Regions from separate parts of the Chromobacterium subtsugae genome, predicted to be linked through region 1. Evidence: predicted binding sites of a transcription regulator. Region 1 holds the regulator's gene; each other region holds the start of a gene.
What was found. The regulator FNR, encoded in region 1, switches genes on or off when oxygen is low (the NO sensors DNR and NnrR bind a similar motif). The targets are predictions, from matches to a motif close to TTGATNNNNATCAA.
Positions count from the first base shown of each region.

Region 1 (4,275 bases):
AACAGCGAGCGGCTGATGCGCCGCATGCGCGCGCTGTTCAACCGCTCCGGCGTGCTGCGCGACGAAATCGACATCCTGCGCGGCTTCTTCAAGCAGGTGCAGCGCGCCGCCGACGGCAGCCTGAAGCGGGATGAAGACTGAACAGCCGTTCTCTCTGCCCTACGCGCACCCGGCGGTGCGCGATCTCGCCTTCCTGCTGACCTCCCCCTCCCCCTGGCAATCCGGCGCCGACCTGCCGCCCGAGCGGCTGCTGGGCGCCGACGGCGCGGCGCTGCTGGGCCGGCTGGAGCGCGAGCCGGCGCCGCTGCTGGACTGGCTGGCGGCAGCCCAGCACAGCCGGCTGGGAAAATATGCCGAACGCTTGCTTTCTTTCTGGTTTCGCGCCGCGCCGCACATTCGCCTGGCGGCGGAAAATCTCACCGTCATCAACGAAACGCGCCGCACCCTGGGCGAATTCGACTTCCTGCTGTGGCTGGACGGCGAACCCTGGCACCTGGAAACCGCCAGCAAATTCTACCTGCAACTGGGCAACGGGCCGGACACGCTGGTCGGCCCCAGCCTGCGCGATGCCTGGCGGCTGAAAGCGACCAAACTCGCAACACAATTGCAACTGAGCCGCCATCCCGCCGCCGCCGCGCAACTGCCCGATGGCTTCGCCGCCTGCCAGACCGGCGCGCGCCTGAGCGGCTGGCTGTTCTACCCCGCCGGCCAGGCCTGGCCGCCACCCTCCGGCGCATTGCGCGGCTGGCACGCGCCGCTGCTGCCGGCTTGGCCGCAAACGCTGCCCGGCTCGCGCTGGGCCTGGCTGCCGCGCCTGTCCTGGCTGGCGCCGGCCCTGCTCGACGCATCCCGCGTCCACAGCCAGGCCGCGCTGCGCGAACAACTGCTGGCCTGCGCCGCGCCGCAGCTGGTGGCGGAGCTGCAGCCGGCCGGCGGCGGCCTGTGGCGGGAGACGGCGCGCGGCTTCGTCACCCCGGACGGCTGGCCCGATCCGGCCCGGTTGGCGGAGCTGCAAAGCAAACTGCCGCAGCCATGAAAAAAGGCAGGTCCGAAGACCTGCCTTTTTTGCCCAGCGGCGGGCTCAGTGGCCGTTGGCGTGCACGCAGCCGGCGATCAGGTTTTTCAACTCCTCCACCTTCACCAGCTGGATGTGCTTGTGATCGACAGTGATCCAGCCCTGCTGCTGGAACTTGGACAGCGTGCGGCTGACCGTCTCCAGCTTCAGGCCGAGGAAGCTGCCGATTTCCTCGCGGCTCATCCGCAGGATGAAGTCGTTGGCGGCGAAGCCGCGGGTGGACAGCCGTTGCGACAGGTTCAGCAGGAAGGCGGCGATGCGCTCCTCCGCCTTCATATTGCCGAGCAGCAGCATCACGTTCTGGTCGCGCACGATCTCGCGGCTCATCAGCCGATAAAAGTGGTGCTGCAGGCTGGGAATGTCGCGGCTCAGCGACTCCATCCGGTTGAACGGCAGCTCGCACACCTCGCTGTCCTCCAGCGCGATGGCGTCGCAGCTGTGGTTGTTGGTGGAGATGCCGTCCAGGCCCATCAGCTCGCCGGACATCAAGAAGCCGGTCACCTGCTCGCGGCCGTCCTGGCTGGCGACGCAGGTCTTGAAGAAGCCGGTGCGCACCGCGTACAGCGACTTGAAGCCCTCGCCGCTGCGGAACAGGTACTCGCCGCGCTTCAGGCGGCGGCTCTGGCGGATCACCGTATCCAGCTGGCTCATCTCTTCGCGGTTGAGGCCGACCGGCAGGCACAGCTCGCGCAGGCTGCAGCTGGAGCAGGAAATTTTCAGTGTGTGTAACGCTGTATGGTTTTGTTCAGACATGCTGTGTTTGCTGCAAGCTGGTGAAGCTTGACCCTTGTCAATGCGGAATTCGCAGGTTTTGCGCAAATTTACCAGTCCACCAGAAGTTTTACCATCCGAATACGACATGAAAACCACCCATCCGTTTTCCCCCGCCCATTTCGAGTTCGACCGAGAGCTGATCGAACGCCTGGATGGGTCGGGACCAAGATACACGTCATACCCGACTGCGGATCGCTTTACGCCGGGTTTCTCAGCACATGACTACCAGCATGGTCTGCAGCAGCGCCGCATCGGCGCCAACCGCAAACCTTTATCATTGTACGCTCATATACCATTTTGCAACACAGTTTGTTATTACTGCGCCTGCAACAAGATCATCACCAAAAACAAGAGCAAGGCCGACCAATACCTGGACTACCTGGAAAAGGAAATCCTGCTGGTGGCCGAACAGCTGGGCTGCCGGGAAAAGGTGATACAGCTGCACTTCGGCGGCGGCACCCCCACCTTCCTCGACGACGGCCAGCTGGCGCGGCTGATGACCATGCTCGGCACGCATTTCGAGTTCCTGAGCGACGGAGAATATTCCATTGAGATCGATCCGCGCAAGGTAAAACGCGAAACCATGTTCCGCCTGGCAGAATATGGCTTCAACCGGATCAGCGTCGGCGTGCAGGATTTCGACCCCGCGGTGCAGCGCGCCGTCAACCGCGTGCAGAGCGAACAGGAAACCCGCCAGGTGATAGCAGCCGGGCGCGAGGCCGGCATGAAGTCGGTCAGCCTGGACCTGATCTACGGCCTGCCGCTGCAAAGCCGCGACTCGATGCTGCGCACGCTGGAAAAGGCCATCGCCCTCGATCCCGACCGGCTGGCGCTGTACAACTACGCCCACCTGCCGACGGTGTTCATGCCGCAGCGCCGCATCAACGAAGCCGACCTGCCCAGCGCAGCCGCCAAGCTGGACATCCTGCAGGACGCGGTCAAGATGCTGAGCGACGCCGGCTACGTGTTCATCGGCATGGACCACTTCGCCAAGCCGGACGACGAGCTGGCGGTGGCGCTGCGCCAGGGCCGGCTGCAACGCAATTTCCAGGGCTACTCCACCCACGCCGACTGCGACATGCTGGCTTTCGGCGTGTCGTCCATCGGCAAGGTGGGCTCCAGCTACAGCCAGAACGACAAGATGCTGGAAGGCTATTACGCCGCGCTGGACGAGGGGCGCCTGCCGGTGGTGCGCGGGCTGACGCTGGACAAGGACGACGTGCTGCGCCGCACCATCATCCAGGGGCTGATGTGCCGCTTCTCGCTGTCGATCGAGGCGATAGAAGACATCTACGCCATCAATTTCGCCCAATATTTTGCGGCGGAAATGCCACAGATACGCGAATTCCAGCAGCAGGGGCTGCTGTCTTTCGATGGCGACTTCCTGATGGTGGAGCCCAAGGGCCGCTTCCTGATCCGCAATATCGCCATGATTTTCGACCGCCACCTGCGCGAACGCCGCACCCACGCCCGCTACTCGAAGACCATCTGAGCGCCCCCGCCGGCCACCGCGCCGGCGGCCCTGGCCGCATCCTCCATGAATCCCGCCTTGCGCTAAGCGGATTCACTTATACAGTGAAGAGCGAAGCACGCCGTTCGCATGTCCGGTGCGGGAGCGTTGTAATCATGGTCGATATCGAAGGAGCCCCGCCATGTCCACCCCCATCGTCAGGCTGATGCAGCGCCTGAGCTATCCCCAGCGCTTCGCCGTGATCGGCCTGGTCTTCGCCATCGCCCTGCTCTATCTGGTATACGGCTTGTACCGCAGCAATCAGGACAATATCGACTCCACCGCCAAGGAAAGAGTGGGCGTGGTCTACATGCAACCGCTGGCCGCGATGCTGGCGCAAGCCCAGCAGGCCCAGGAGCTGGCAGTGCGCGCGGCCCTGGGCGACGCCCAGGCTGGCAACGAGCTGCCCGCCGCCGCCCAGCAGCTGCAGGCCAGATGGCAGGCGTTGCAGGACAGCAACAGCCGGCTGGGGGCGGAACTGGCCAGCGACGCCGCCTGGAAAGACGCCGCCGCAGCCTGGGACAAGCTGAAAACCGCGCCGGCCGGCTCGGCCGAACAATGGATAGCCGCCTACGGCAATCTCAGCGACAAGCTGAACAATCTGATCGGCGCCATCAGCGACAACTCCAACCTGACGCTGGACCCCGACATCGACACCTATTACCTGATGGACGCCGCCACCGCCAAGCTGACCACGCTGGTCAGCCATCTGGGCGAGGCCAACGCCGTCGCCGCGCTGGCAGCGGCCAACCATCCGCTCGCCCCCGCCCAGCGCGACCGGCTGGTGGAGCTGCGGCCGCTGATCGCCGAGGTCAACGACGGCCTGGCCGGCGACATCGCCAAGGCAGTCGCCTACAACCCCAGCCTGAAGCCGGACATGGCAACCCAGGCGGACAAGCTGGCGGCGGTGCTGAAA
Region 1 is NZ_CP142381.1:1,258,743-1,263,017, reverse strand. Features, by position in the region: gene U6115_RS06155 (RNA methyltransferase) at 1-141, shown strand, start outside; gene U6115_RS06150 (DUF1853 family protein) at 131-1,036, shown strand; gene fnr (fumarate/nitrate reduction transcriptional regulator Fnr) at 1,082-1,828, opposite strand; gene hemN (oxygen-independent coproporphyrinogen III oxidase) at 1,935-3,341, shown strand; gene U6115_RS06135 (methyl-accepting chemotaxis protein) at 3,502-4,275, shown strand, end outside.

Region 2 (4,275 bases), 2.3 Mb from region 1:
GTGAAAAAGCGGGGCTTTCCTTCCGGACCGCCCCGCCATTGATGCGATGGTGTTTCCGCGCGGGCAAGCCCAAGAGCCTGCCCGCCCTACGCGTCTTACATCTTGCCGTGGAAGGTGCGGTTGATCACGTCCATCTGCTGCTCGCGGGTCAGCTTGATGAAGTTCACGGCGTAGCCCGACACGCGGATGGTCAGCTGCGGGTACAGTTCCGGGTGCTCCATCGCGTCCAGCAGGGTTTCGCGCTTGAACACGTTGACGTTGACATGGAAGCCGCCGCCGGCGATGTGGCGCTCGCCTTCGCAGTCGAACGGCGTGCAGTTGGCGCTGCTGAACTCGGTCGGGTGCGCGGAGCAGAAGCCGTCCAGGCAGTTGGCCAGGTTCAGGATGCGCTCTTCGGCGGTGTGGCCCAGCGCGTCAGGCGTGGCCGAAGCGGTCCAGCTGATGCCGTCCAGCGCCGAATCGTACGGCAGCTTGGCCACCGAGGCGCCCGCGGCGACGAAGCCCTTCACGTCGCGGCCGTTCATCGGGTTGGCGCCCGGGGAGAACGGTTCGCCGGCGCGGCGGCCGTCCGGGGTGTTGCCGGTCTTCTTGCCGTACACCACGTTGGAGGTGATGGTCAGCACCGACTGGGTCGGCTTGGAATCGCGGTAGAAGTACGGCTGGGCCTTGATCTTGTCCATGAAGGACTGGGTCAGCCACACCGCGATGTCGTCGACGCGGTCGTCGTTGTTGCCGTAAGCCGGGTAGTCGCCTTCGATCTTGTAGTCGACGGCCAGGCCGTCTTCATTGCGGATGATGTGGACCTTCGCGAACTTGACCGCGGACAGCGAGTCGGCGGCCACCGACAGGCCGGCGATGCCGCAAGCCATGGTGCGGACGATGTCGCGGTCGTGCAGCGCCATTTCGATGCGCTCGTAGGCGTACTTGTCGTGCATGTAGTGGATGCAGTTCAGCGCCTTGACATAGGTGGCGGCCAGCCAGTCCATCATCTTCTCGAACTTGGGCATCAGCTCGTCGTAGGTCAGCACGTCGCTGGTGATCGGCTCGAAACCGTGCGCCACCAGCGCGCCGGATTTCTCGTCGCGGCCGCCGTTGATCGCGTACAGCATGGCCTTGGCCAGGTTGGCGCGGGCGCCGAAGAACTGCATCTGCTTGCCGATCTTCATCGCCGACACGCAGCAGGCGATGCCGTAGTCGTCGCCCCAGTAAGGCAGCATCAGATCGTCGTTTTCGTACTGGATGGCGCTGGTATCGATGGACACCTTGGCGCAGAAGTTCTTGAAGCCTTGCGGGAATTTCACCGACCACAGCACGGTCAGGTTCGGTTCCGGCGCCGGGCCCAGGTTGTACAGGGTGTTCAGGAAGCGGAAGCTGTTCTTGGTGACCAGGGTGCGGCCGTCTTCGCCCATGCCGCCGATGGATTCGGTCACCCAGGTCGGGTCGCCGGAGAACAGCTGATCGTATTCCGGCGTGCGCAGGAAGCGGACGATGCGCAGCTTGATCACCAGGTCGTCGATCATTTCCTGAGCTTGCGCCTCAGTCAGCGCGCCGGCGGCGATGTCGCGCTCGATGTAGACATCCAGGAAGGTGGACACGCGGCCGAAGGACATGGCGGCGCCGTTCTGTTCCTTGACGGCGGCCAGGTAGGCGAAGTACACCCACTGCACCGCTTCGCGGGCATTGGCGGCCGGGCGGCTGATGTCGTAGCCGTACTTGGCGGCCATCTGCTTCAGCTCGTCCAGCGCGCGGAATTGCTCGGACAGCTCTTCGCGCTGGCGCATCACATCGTCGGTGAAGGTGGCGTTGTCCAGTTCATGGAACACTTGCTGGCGCTCGGCGCGCAGGAAGTCGGTGCCGTACAGGGCCACGCGGCGGTAGTCGCCGATGATGCGGCCGCGGCCGTAGGCGTCCGGCAGGCCGGTGATCACGCCGGACTTGCGGCAAGCCATGATTTCCGGGGTGTAGACATCGAACACGCCCTGGTTGTGGCTCTTGCGATACTTTTCCCACACTTCCTTGATCATCGGGTCCAGCTTGAAGCCGAAAGCTTCCAGGCCGTTCTCGACCATGCGCAGGCCGCCGTTCGGCATGATGGCGCGCTTCAGCGGGGCGTCGGTCTGCAGGCCGACGATCACTTCATTGGCCTGGTCGATGTAGCCGGCGTCGTGCGCGGTGATGGAGGAGCCGCGGTCGGCGGACACGTCCAGCACGCCCTTGGCGCGTTCCTGCTTCAGCAGCTCGCCCAGCGCGTCCCACAGTTTCTTGGTGCGATCGGTCGCGCCAGCCAGGAAGCTGTCGTCGCCTTCGTACGGCTGATAGTTCAGCTGGATGAAGTTGCGGACATCGACCTTGCTCTGCCAGTCGCCGGCGGCGAAATCGCGCCACGGGTTGGCTTGGGTAGCATTTTGAGTGATGGCGTCCATCTGGTGCCTCCTTCTTGGCTGATCCAGTAAGTGTTAGATATTGAACACATCGTACATTCGAATTCGAAAATTTCGCTTGATCTTAGTCAAGTCAGCCATCGCTTTCGGCGCGGTTTCGATCCCGCGGCGCAACATGCCGGATGCGTCAAATATCCTTATTTTCTCAATGGTTTATAGCAAAATCGGCGCAGTACGCCATGTACCGCGCCGACTACATTCGAAACCGAACATCCACATGCCATCCACCGGCAGGGATGCTTCCCTAAGGCATCAGACCGCCCGCAAGGTGTGACGTTCCAGCCGGAACACCACCAGGCCGACGCCGATGGCGCCGCCGACGATATTGCCCAGCGTGGCCGGCAGCATATTGTGCAGGATGTCGCCCCACGCCAACCCGGCCATGCCCTGCATCTTCGCCAGCGCGAAAAAGGCCATATTGGCGATGCTGTGCTCGAAACCGGAGAAGAAGAACACGAACACCAGCAGCATGATCACCAGGATGCGCGCCGCCTCGTTGGCCAGCCGCATCGGCACCCATACCGCCAGGCAGATGATCCAATTGCACAGCACGCCTTTCCAGAAGATCTCCATCGCCGGGGCATGCACCTTGTGCTGCACCACATTGAACAGCAGGTGGTCGGCCGGCAGCGCGCCCATGCCGCCCGCGCCCGCCAGCACGGCGACGAACAACAGCACGCCGGCCAGATTGCCCAGATAGACCATCGCCCAGCTGCGCAGCAGATAGCACAGCCGGCAGCGGCCGCTGAGCGCGCCGACGGTGAAGTACATCACATTGCTGGTGAACAACTCCACCTTGCAGACGATGATGCTGACCAGCGCCACGCCGAAAAAGCCGGCGGTGGCGATGTAATAGCCGGAGTCGCCGGCGGCGAAAAACACCTGGCCCAGCTTCAGGCTGACCGCCAGCACCACGGCGATCAGCGCGCCGGCCATCGCGGCGCTGAGGAGGTAGCGGCCCGGCTCGCTGCGCAGCGCCTGTTGCTTGCTGGCGGCCTCGTCGGCCACGTAGGCGAGAGTGGAGGAATGACTCATGGCGTTTGTCTCTATCAATATGGAAAAGCGGCAGGCAAGGGGCGAACCGGTTCCCATCTGGCGGCAGCCATTCGCATTCCTTGCAAATTAGGAAAATTCTATGTTCGTTTCCGTAAATTCGTGTTTGATAACCATCAACACAAGCCCGCCTTCCCATTCTGGATAAACCCGCCAGCCGCCACGACTTCCCCGCGCCCATGCCGCCCAATCCGCCCGCCGCCGGGCGAAACGCCGCCATGCGGCCGCCGCGAAAACGCCGGTGCCGTCGTTTTCATTGGCTTGCCGGCGGCAGCGGCGGCGTCACCACTTTCGGCTCATTTTTCCCCGCACCCCACGGAAAATTCGCATACGAAACATTAAATGTTCATTTGAAACAAAATATTTTCACATTCGAACATTAAATAGCCAGTATTCTTCATATTCAATCCTACTCCGAACAATTTCCAACAACGAAATCGCCCTGCCAGGTTCCGCTCGCCTGGAACCCAGCGCGCCGCCCCCCCCATCCGAATCCGTCAGATAATAGTCTTTTAATTTCATCAAGATACAATCCATTCACAATCGCCAGCCATTTGGACGCGGATCCGCGCCGCCGGATGCGGCCATGCCGAAATCGTCGAAGCCAGCCTGCCCCGCTCTCTTCCAGCCGCCCCGCGCCAAAATCGAGCAAAAACTCGAAGCAATGCCTCAACGCCGAACCCCACCATCACGGCTGTAAATTTTCACAACAAGGAATTTTATTAAAATTTAATGCCAAAAACCAAGATTAATAAAACTTAATTACTGGTTTTTGAAACAA
Region 2 is NZ_CP142381.1:3,756,943-3,761,217, forward strand. Features, by position in the region: gene pflB (formate C-acetyltransferase) at 96-2,423, opposite strand; gene U6115_RS17835 (formate transporter FocA) at 2,694-3,476, opposite strand.
Region 2: the regulator FNR is predicted to act here: its motif matches at 2,500-2,513, upstream of pflB (formate C-acetyltransferase).

Region 3 (4,275 bases), 2.1 Mb from region 1:
CTTCTGGCTGCTGGGCCATGAAACCTCCTTTGCGCCGGCGTCGCCGCCGGTCTCATTCATAGACGCCGCGGCGCCGGGCAGGGCGCCGCTTTCGCTTGTTCTCTATTTCCGGCTCAACGGCCGGCTATCCACTTGCCGGCCTGCGGCTGCGGCTTGAGGCGGCAGGTATCCGCCGGTGCCGCCTGCAGCGTCAGCTCGAAAGCCATCAATTCGTCGCGGCGGAAAGCGTGCAGCTTGATCTTGTCGCCGGCCTGGTAGCGGGCGATCTGCTTGTCCAGATCCACGGCGCGCAGCTTGTCCACCGCCACCACCACGTCGCCGCCGGACAGGCCGGCCGCCTGCGCCGCGCCGCCGTCCAGCACCTGGACCAGCTTGACGCCGGCGGCATCGGCCGCGGTCTTGACGCCCAGCGCCAGCGGCGCCGGCTTGGCGGCGAAAGCCTCCACCACGCCGCCGCGGTCGGAGCCGCCTTGCGCCGCCTCGAATTGCAGTTCGATGCCCTGGCTGGCCAGCAGTTCAGCCAGCGGCAGCTCCGCGGTGGAGCGCAGCGCCAGGTCGAAGAAGGGCTTGAGGTCGAGGCCGGAGGTTTCGATGGCGATCTTCTCCCACTCGTCCTCTTCCAGGCCCTTGCCGTCGGCCAGCCACTTGGCCCACAGCGCGCGCATCACGTCGTCCAGCGACTGCTTGCCCTGGCTGTCGCGGCGGATCAGCAGGTCCAGCGCCAAGGCCGCCAGCGAGCCCTTGGTGTAGTAGCTGACGATGCTGTTGGGGCTGTTCTCGTCCTGGCGGTAGTACTTGGTCCACGCTTCGAAGCTGGATTGCTCCAGCGTCTGCTTCATTCTGCCCGCGCCGCGTTGCACGCCGGTGATGGTTTCGGCCAGCAGGCCCAGGTAGCGTTTCTCGTCGATCAGGCCGCTGCGCACCAGCGCCAGGTCGTCGTAGTACGAGGTGATGCCCTCGAACGCCCACAGCAGGCGGGTATGGCCTTCCTGGTTCAGATCATACGGCGCGAAAACCGCCGGCTTCATCCGCTTGACATTCCAGCTGTGGAAATATTCGTGGCTGATCAGGCCCAGCAGCTTCAGGTAGCCGTCGCTGATTTCGGTCGCGCCCGGCGCCGGCAGATCGTCGCGGTTGGCCACCAGCGCGGTGGACGCGCGGTGCTCCAGGCCGCCGTAGATGTCCTTGCCGACGAACAGCATGAACACGTAGCGGTCGAACGGCGCCGGCTTGCCGAACATGCCGATCTGGTATTCGCAGATTTTCCTGGTGTCGTCAGCCAGGCGCTTGAGGTCGCCCTGGAAGCGGCCGGACACGACGAATTCGTGCGGCACGCCGCAGGCCTTGAAGCTGACCTTGTGGAAATCGCCCAGCTCCACCGGGTGGTCTATCAATTCGTCATAGCTGGACGCCTGGTAGCGGCCGAAGCCGGATTTCTTCTTCACGTCGGCGGCCGGCAGGCTGGTGGCCACTTTCCATTCAGCATAAGACTTGCCTTCCGGCGCATGGATATCCACGCTGCAGGCGTCGTTCTCGTAGCCTTCCGCCGCCAGAAACACGCTGGTGCCGTTGAAGAAGCCGCGCTCGCTGTCGAGGTAGGCGCCGCGCACCGACAGATCGTAGGCGTAAACCTGATAGCTCAGCGTCAGCGGCCCCTTGACCGGGTCGGCCTGCCAGCGGTTTTTCGCCAATTGCCGCAAAGCCACCGGCTTGCCGGCCGACGCGGCGGACAAACCGCTAATGTGCTTGGAAAACTCGCGAATCATATAACTGCCGGGAATCCACGCCGGCAAAAAAAACACCTGGCCGTTCTTGGCCGGGTGCGTCACGGTAAGGCTCACTTCAAACAGGTGCGCGGCCGGCGAAACCGGGCGCAGCGAATAATGCACGGGTAGGGACTGGGTCATGATCGGCCTGCAAGCGTTGCAAAACTTGATGATTCTAGCATTACCGCGGATTTCGCGGCGTCACTCGTGCTGCATTGATCCATGTCAATGAGCGTTGCCGACAGGACAATACAATTGCATGAGTGGCAACATGAACTGTTCACATTGCTACCCTTGAAACATCGCGCGTAAGACATGCAGGGACCGATCCATGCCGGCTATGCAACTGGCTCGCATATGGCAATTGATTTAGAATAACGGCATTGTTCGAGTGGAAATTTGGTGCTGTCGGAAAGGCTGGCGAAATGCTAATACAGACATCAAAGCCTATCAGTACAGGTCAAGCACCTGGTTCAACTTTGAAATAGATCGGTTCCCCGCGGCTGACTTCTTCTCTGCAGATTGGGATGCGGGGAAAAAGTTCAAGTCGCCACGGTTTGTCATGTTCTGAGTTAGCAACCTTGGAGAAAACCTTAAATGGAAACGCAATCCACTTATAACTATAAGGTGGTGCGCCAATTTGCCATCATGACCGTAGTTTGGGGCATAGTCGGCATGTTGGTGGGCGTCATCATTGCGGCCCAGCTGGTATGGCCCGAGCTCAATTTCGGGCCCTGGTTCCACTTCGGCCGCCTGCGCCCGCTGCACACCAACGCCGTGATCTTCGCCTTCGGCGGCTGCGGCCTGTTCGCCACTTCCTATTACGTGGTGCAGCGCACCTGTAACGTCCGCCTGATTTCCGACAAGCTGGCCGCCTTCACCTTCTGGGCCTGGCAGCTGGTCATCGTGCTGGCCGCCATCACCCTGCCGCTGGGCTTCACCTTCGGCAAGGAATACGCCGAACTCGAATGGCCGATCAAACTGCTGATCGCCGTCACCTGGGTGGTGTACGCGATCGTGTTCTTCGGCACCATCGCCATCCGCAAGGTCAAGCACATCTACGTGGCCAACTGGTTCTACGGCGCCTTCATCCTGGCGGTGGCGCTGCTGCACATCGTCAATTCCGCCTTCGTGCCGGTGACGCTGTGGAAGTCCTATTCGGTCTACTCCGGCGCCGTCGACGCGATGGTGCAGTGGTGGTACGGCCACAACGCGGTGGGCTTCTTCCTGACCGCCGCCTTCCTCGGCATGATGTACTACTTCGTGCCCAAGCAGGCCGGCCGCCCGGTTTACTCCTACCGCCTGTCCGTGGTGCACTTCTGGGCGCTGATCTTCACCTATATGTGGGCCGGTCCGCACCACCTGCACTACACCGCCCTGCCGGACTGGACCCAATCGGTCGGCATGGTGTTTTCGCTGGTGCTGCTGGCGCCGTCCTGGGGCGGCATGATCAACGGCATCATGACGCTGTCCGGCGCCTGGCATAAGCTGCGCACCGACCCGGTGCTGAAATTCCTGGTGGTGTCGCTGTCGTTCTACGGCATGTCCACCTTCGAAGGCCCGATGATGTCGATCAAGACCGTCAACGCCTTGTCCCACTACACCGACTGGACCATCGGCCACGTGCACTCCGGCGCGCTGGGCTGGGTGGGCTTCATCACCATCGGCTCGATGTACTACCTGATTCCGCGCCTGTTCGGCCGCGATTCCATGCACAGCGTCAAGCTGATCGAAGCCCACTTCTGGCTGGCCACCGTCGGCGTGGTGCTGTACATCGCCGCGCTGTGGATTTCCGGCGTGACCCAGGGCCTGATGTGGCGCGCGCTGAACCCGGACGGCACGCTGACCTATGCCTTCGTCGAAGCGGTGAAAGCCACCTACCCCTACCACTTCGTGCGCTTCCTCGGCGGCGCCCTGTATCTGTCCGGCATGCTGCTGATGGCTTACAACACCTTCCGCACCGTCTCCTCCGGCCGCGCCGTGGATGCCAAGATTCCGGCCCTCACCGCTGAAGCCCACTAAGAAGGCGAAGGAAAAATCATGGACAAAATCCAGAAACTGATCGAAGAACACGTGGGTTGGCTGATTGTGCTGACCCTGCTGGTGGTAAGCGTGGCGGGCCTGGTGGAAATCCTGCCTCTGGCGTTCCAGAAGTCCGTCACCGAGCCTGTCGCCGGCGTCAAGCCCTACACCGCGCTGCAGTTGGCCGGCCGCGACATCTACGTGCGCGAAGGCTGCTACAACTGCCACTCGCAGATGATCCGCCCGTTCCGCGCCGAAACCGAACGCTACGGCCACTACTCGGTGGCCGGCGAGTCGGTGTACGACCATCCCTTCCAATGGGGCTCCAAGCGCACCGGCCCCGATCTGGCCCGCGTGGGCGGCCGCTATTCCGACGAATGGCACCGCGTGCACCTGAACAACCCGCGCGACGTGGTGCCGGAGTCCAATATGCCGGCCTTCCCGTGGCTGGCCAAGAACCTGGTAGACGCCGAGGTGATGCCGCTGA
Region 3 is NZ_CP142381.1:3,942,985-3,947,259, forward strand. Features, by position in the region: gene pepN (aminopeptidase N) at 1-19, opposite strand, end outside; gene U6115_RS18730 (M61 family metallopeptidase) at 114-1,907, opposite strand; gene ccoN (cytochrome-c oxidase, cbb3-type subunit I) at 2,364-3,788, shown strand; gene ccoO (cytochrome-c oxidase, cbb3-type subunit II) at 3,807-4,275, shown strand, end outside.
Region 3: the regulator FNR is predicted to act here: its motif matches at 1,982-1,995, upstream of U6115_RS18730 (M61 family metallopeptidase).

Region 4 (4,275 bases), 1.4 Mb from region 1:
CTGCGACTGCGTCGACCACGACGGCGGCCTGTCGCCGCTGGCGCCGCGCTCCATCCTGAAACAGCTGCTGGCGCGCTACGCCGCCCACGGCTGGACTCCCATCGTCGCGCCGGAGCTGGAGTTCTACCTGTTCGCCGCCCACGGCGACCCGGCGCAGCCGTTCCAGCCGCCGCAACTGCCCTGCGGCCGGCGCGAAACCGGCTTCGACGCCTTCGGCTTTTCCGCGCTGGGCGAACTGGAAGCCTTTTTCGACGAGCTATACCAGGCCTGCGAGACGCTGGGCATCGCCACCGACACCTGCGTGCACGAGATGGGCCCCAGCCAGTTCGAGATCAACCTCAAGCACGGCGACGCGCTGAAGCTGGCCGACGACACCTTCCTGTTCAAGACCGCGCTGAAGGAAATCGCCCACCGCCACGGCCTCAGCGCCGTGTGCATGGCCAAGCCGCTGCCCGGCCAGCCCGGCAGCTCGATGCACATCCACCAAAGCCTGGTGGACCGCCGCGGCCGCAACGTCTTCAGCGGCGACGGCGGCGAAGCCAGCCCGGCGTTCTTCGGCTTCATCGCCGGCCTGCAACGCTTCCTGCCGGAGCTGATGCCGCTGTTCTGCCCCAATCCCAACTCCTACCGCCGCTTCGTCAAGGGCATGGCGGCGCCGGTCAACCTCAGCTGGGGGCTGGACAACCGCTCGGTCGGCCTCAGGGTGCCGGTATCCGGCCCGGAGGCGCGCCGGGTGGAAAACCGCCTGCCCGGCTGCGACGCCAACCCCTACCTCGCGCTGGCCGCCAGCCTGGGCGCCGGCCTGGCCGGCATCGAACAGAAACTGACGCCGGACGAAGCGGCGCACGGCAATGTGTTCAAGCAGCAGGCCGCCAGCCTGCCGACCACGCTGGACGCCGCCTGCGCGGCGATGGCGGCGGCGGAAATCGGCGAAAAGCTGTTCGGCGCCGACTTCTGCCGCGCTTATCTGGCGGTGAAGGAGGTGGAGTTGACCGACTACCATCGCCAAGTCACCACCTGGGAGCGGCAGTACCTGGGGTTTCTGGTCTGATCGAGATCCTAGTCCTGCCTGGGTAAGCCACGACAACAACGCTGCGGAGTCCGCTACGCGGACAATGACTTTCACGGCGGTTCCGCCCGCCGAACGGGTCAGGAGGCTGTCTCGCCAGCCCCCTGACCACTCCAGGCGACCCCAGCGGCCCGAGAAACCCCGACAAAACAGTCTTGCGCCAGGCGCCGCCGATCAGAAAACGGCGGCTCTACAACTCCTGGCACAAAACTGTTTTGCCGGCACGGGTCGAAGGGGGATTCGGTCGGCTGCCGACATACCGCGCCATCGATATGCGTCCCGTCTCATGCAGCAGCCTTTGTTTCATTGCCCTGGATCAACACCAGCGCTCGCCCGGCGAGACGCCGCCTGCCCGGCGCGGTATGCTGAAGGCATCCCACCTGGCCGGTGTTTTTCGAAGGAGCTGCAGATGTACCGCCACATCATCGCCGCGATAGACGGCAGCAACAATTCCGACAAAGCGCTGCACGAAGCCATCCGCGTCGCCAAATTCAGCGACGCCCGGCTCACCCTGGTCCACATCGCCAGCCTGCGCGAACTGGCCGTCGACAGCCTAGGCGTCTACGCCGGCGACCCCGGCTACGACCTGGCGCTGCAACAAGGCCAGGAGGCGCTGGCGCGCGCGCAGCTGCTGGCGCGCGAGGCCGGCCTGCACAATGTGCTGAGCCATCTGGAAAAAAGCTGGGAAGGCGGCCACGACCTGGCCGACCTGCTGATAGGCTACGCCCGCTCGCAGCAGGCCGACCTGGTGGTGCTGGGCACCCATGGCCGCAGCGGCCTGGCCCACCTGTTCATGGGCAGCTTCGCCCAGGACGTGCTGCGCCGCAGCCACTGCCCGCTGCTGATCGTGCGCAGCACCGACGACGACGACATCCGCGTCGACTAAGCCCGCCATCCGGCCCGCCTGGCGCGGGCCGCGCCCCTGTCAGCGCCGCGCGGCGTGGACGAAGAATTCGTGGTTGCCGTCGCCGCCCTTGATCGGGCTGTCGAACCAGGCCAGCGTCTTCATGTTCTGCTCGGCCAGCACCCGGTTGATCTTGTCTTTCACCCGCGGATACAGGCTTTCGTCGCGGACGATGCCGCCCTTGGACAACCCTTCGCGCCCCACCTCGAACTGCGGCTTGACCAGGCTGAGCAGGCGGCCGCCCGGCTTCAGCAGCGGCAGCGCCGACGGCAGCACCAGGCTCAGCGAAATGAAGGACACATCGCAGACCATCAGGTCGAAGCCATCGCCGTCGTTGGCGGCCAGCAGCGCGGCGTGGTCGAGCGCGCGCGCGTTGACGCCCTCGAAGTAGCGCACCCGCGCGTCGTCGCGCAGCCGCTGATGCAGCTGATCGTGGCCGACATCCACCCCCACCACCCGGCGCGCGCCGTATTGCAACAGGCAGTCGGAAAAGCCGCCGGTGGACTGGCCGACATCCAGCGCGCACCAGCCATCCACCGCGATGCCGGCCTGCGCCAGCGCGCCCTGCATCTTCAGGCCGCCGCGCGACACATAGCGGTCGGCCGCGTCGGCGACCACCGCGAATTCGGCATGCGGCGGAAACTTCTGGCTGGCCTTGGCCACCACCGCGCCCTGATGGCTGACGCGGCCGGCGGCGATCAGGTTCTGCGCGGCGGTGCGCGACGCGGCAAGCCCTTGTTCCACCAGCAAAATATCGATTCGGATCATCCGTGCTCCCCGCGGCGGCTTGGCAATGAAACGCGACAGGTTGGACAAGCCGCCCCGCCCTGTCAAGCGGCGCCGCCGCGCCGCCGCGCGGCGAAAAAATGCCGCCCAAAGGTTTACAAGAAAATGCTAATAATGTTAGTCTAAATAACAATTGATTGATTTTATTCAATTATTCATCAGGATTCAGCCTGATGATCGACCGCCATTCGCCATCTCGCGACAGTCGATCATGCCAACAGGCTGGCTCCATCCATCATCCGCCCGCACCGCCGGGCGGCGCGGAAAGCCCGGCCCAAGCCGGCCCCGCCAGCGGCGCTCGCCTTAGAGCCGCCATCTTCCCATCCCTTACGGCGACGCGCCCCGCGCGGGGCTTCGGCGTCGCCGCCATCGCAAGGAGCGCAGATGGTTTTACGACTATCGCTGTTATTCACCGTATTGTTCGCCCTGTGGGGCGCGCTGGCCCCCGAACACATGGCCGCCGCCACCGGCCAGTGGCTGAGCTTCACCATCTCCCGCTTCGGCTGGTTCTACCTGCTGTCGGTGTTCGGCTTCCTGGTGTTCGCGCTGTACCTGGCCTTCGGCCGTTTCGGCCACATCCGCCTGGGCAAGGAGGACGAGGAGCCCGAATTCTCGCGGCTGAGTTGGTTCGCCATGCTGTTTTCCGCCGGCATGGGCATCGGCCTGGTGTTCTGGGGCGTCGCCGAGCCGATCTCGCACTTCGCCGCGCCGGCCAGCGCCGGCACCGCGCCGCAGTCGGCCGACGCCGCGCGCGCCGCGATGCGCCATGTCTTCTTCCACTGGGGCCTGCATCCGTGGGCGGTGTACAGCCTGACCGCGCTGGTGCTGGCCTACTTCAAGTTCAACCGCGGCCAGCCCGGCCTGATCAGCGCCGCCTTCCGTCCGCTGCTGGGCGACCGGGTGAACGGCCCGATCGGCATCGCCATCGACGTGCTGGCGGTGCTGGCCACCGTGTTCGGCGTCGCCACCACGCTGGGCTTCGGCACGCTGCAGATCGAGAGCGGGCTGCAGATGCTGTTCGGCGTCCAGCCGTCCGACTGGCTGACCGTGGCCATCGTGGTGATCGCCACCGCGCTGTTCCTGCTGTCGTCGCTGACCGGCCTGTCGCGCGGCATCAAGTGGCTGTCCAACCTCAACATCTGTCTGGCCATCCTGCTGTTCCTGGCGGTGGTGGTGCTTGGCCCCACCGGCTTCATTTTCGACACTTTCACCACCACGCTGGGCGACTACCTAGGCAATCTGACCAGCACCAGCCTGCGGATGAGCCCGTTCACCCAGGGCACCTGGATGGCCAACTGGACGCTGTTCTACTGGGCGTGGTGGGTGACCTGGGCGCCGTTCGTCGGCATGTTCATCGCCCGCGTCTCCCGCGGCCGCACCATCCGCGAATTCATCGTCGGCGTGCTGCTGGTGCCGGCGCTGGCCAGCTTCGTCTGGTTCTCCGCCTTTGGCGGCGCCGCGCTGGATCTGCAGCTGTTCGGCGGCGCCGACCTGGTGTCCGCGGTCAAGAGCGACG
Region 4 is NZ_CP142381.1:4,645,397-4,649,671, forward strand. Features, by position in the region: gene U6115_RS22225 (glutamine synthetase family protein) at 1-1,051, shown strand, start outside; gene U6115_RS22230 (universal stress protein) at 1,479-1,955, shown strand; gene U6115_RS22235 (TlyA family RNA methyltransferase) at 1,995-2,741, opposite strand; gene U6115_RS22240 (glycine betaine uptake BCCT transporter) at 3,144-4,275, shown strand, end outside.
Region 4: the regulator FNR is predicted to act here: its motif matches at 1,376-1,389, upstream of U6115_RS22230 (universal stress protein).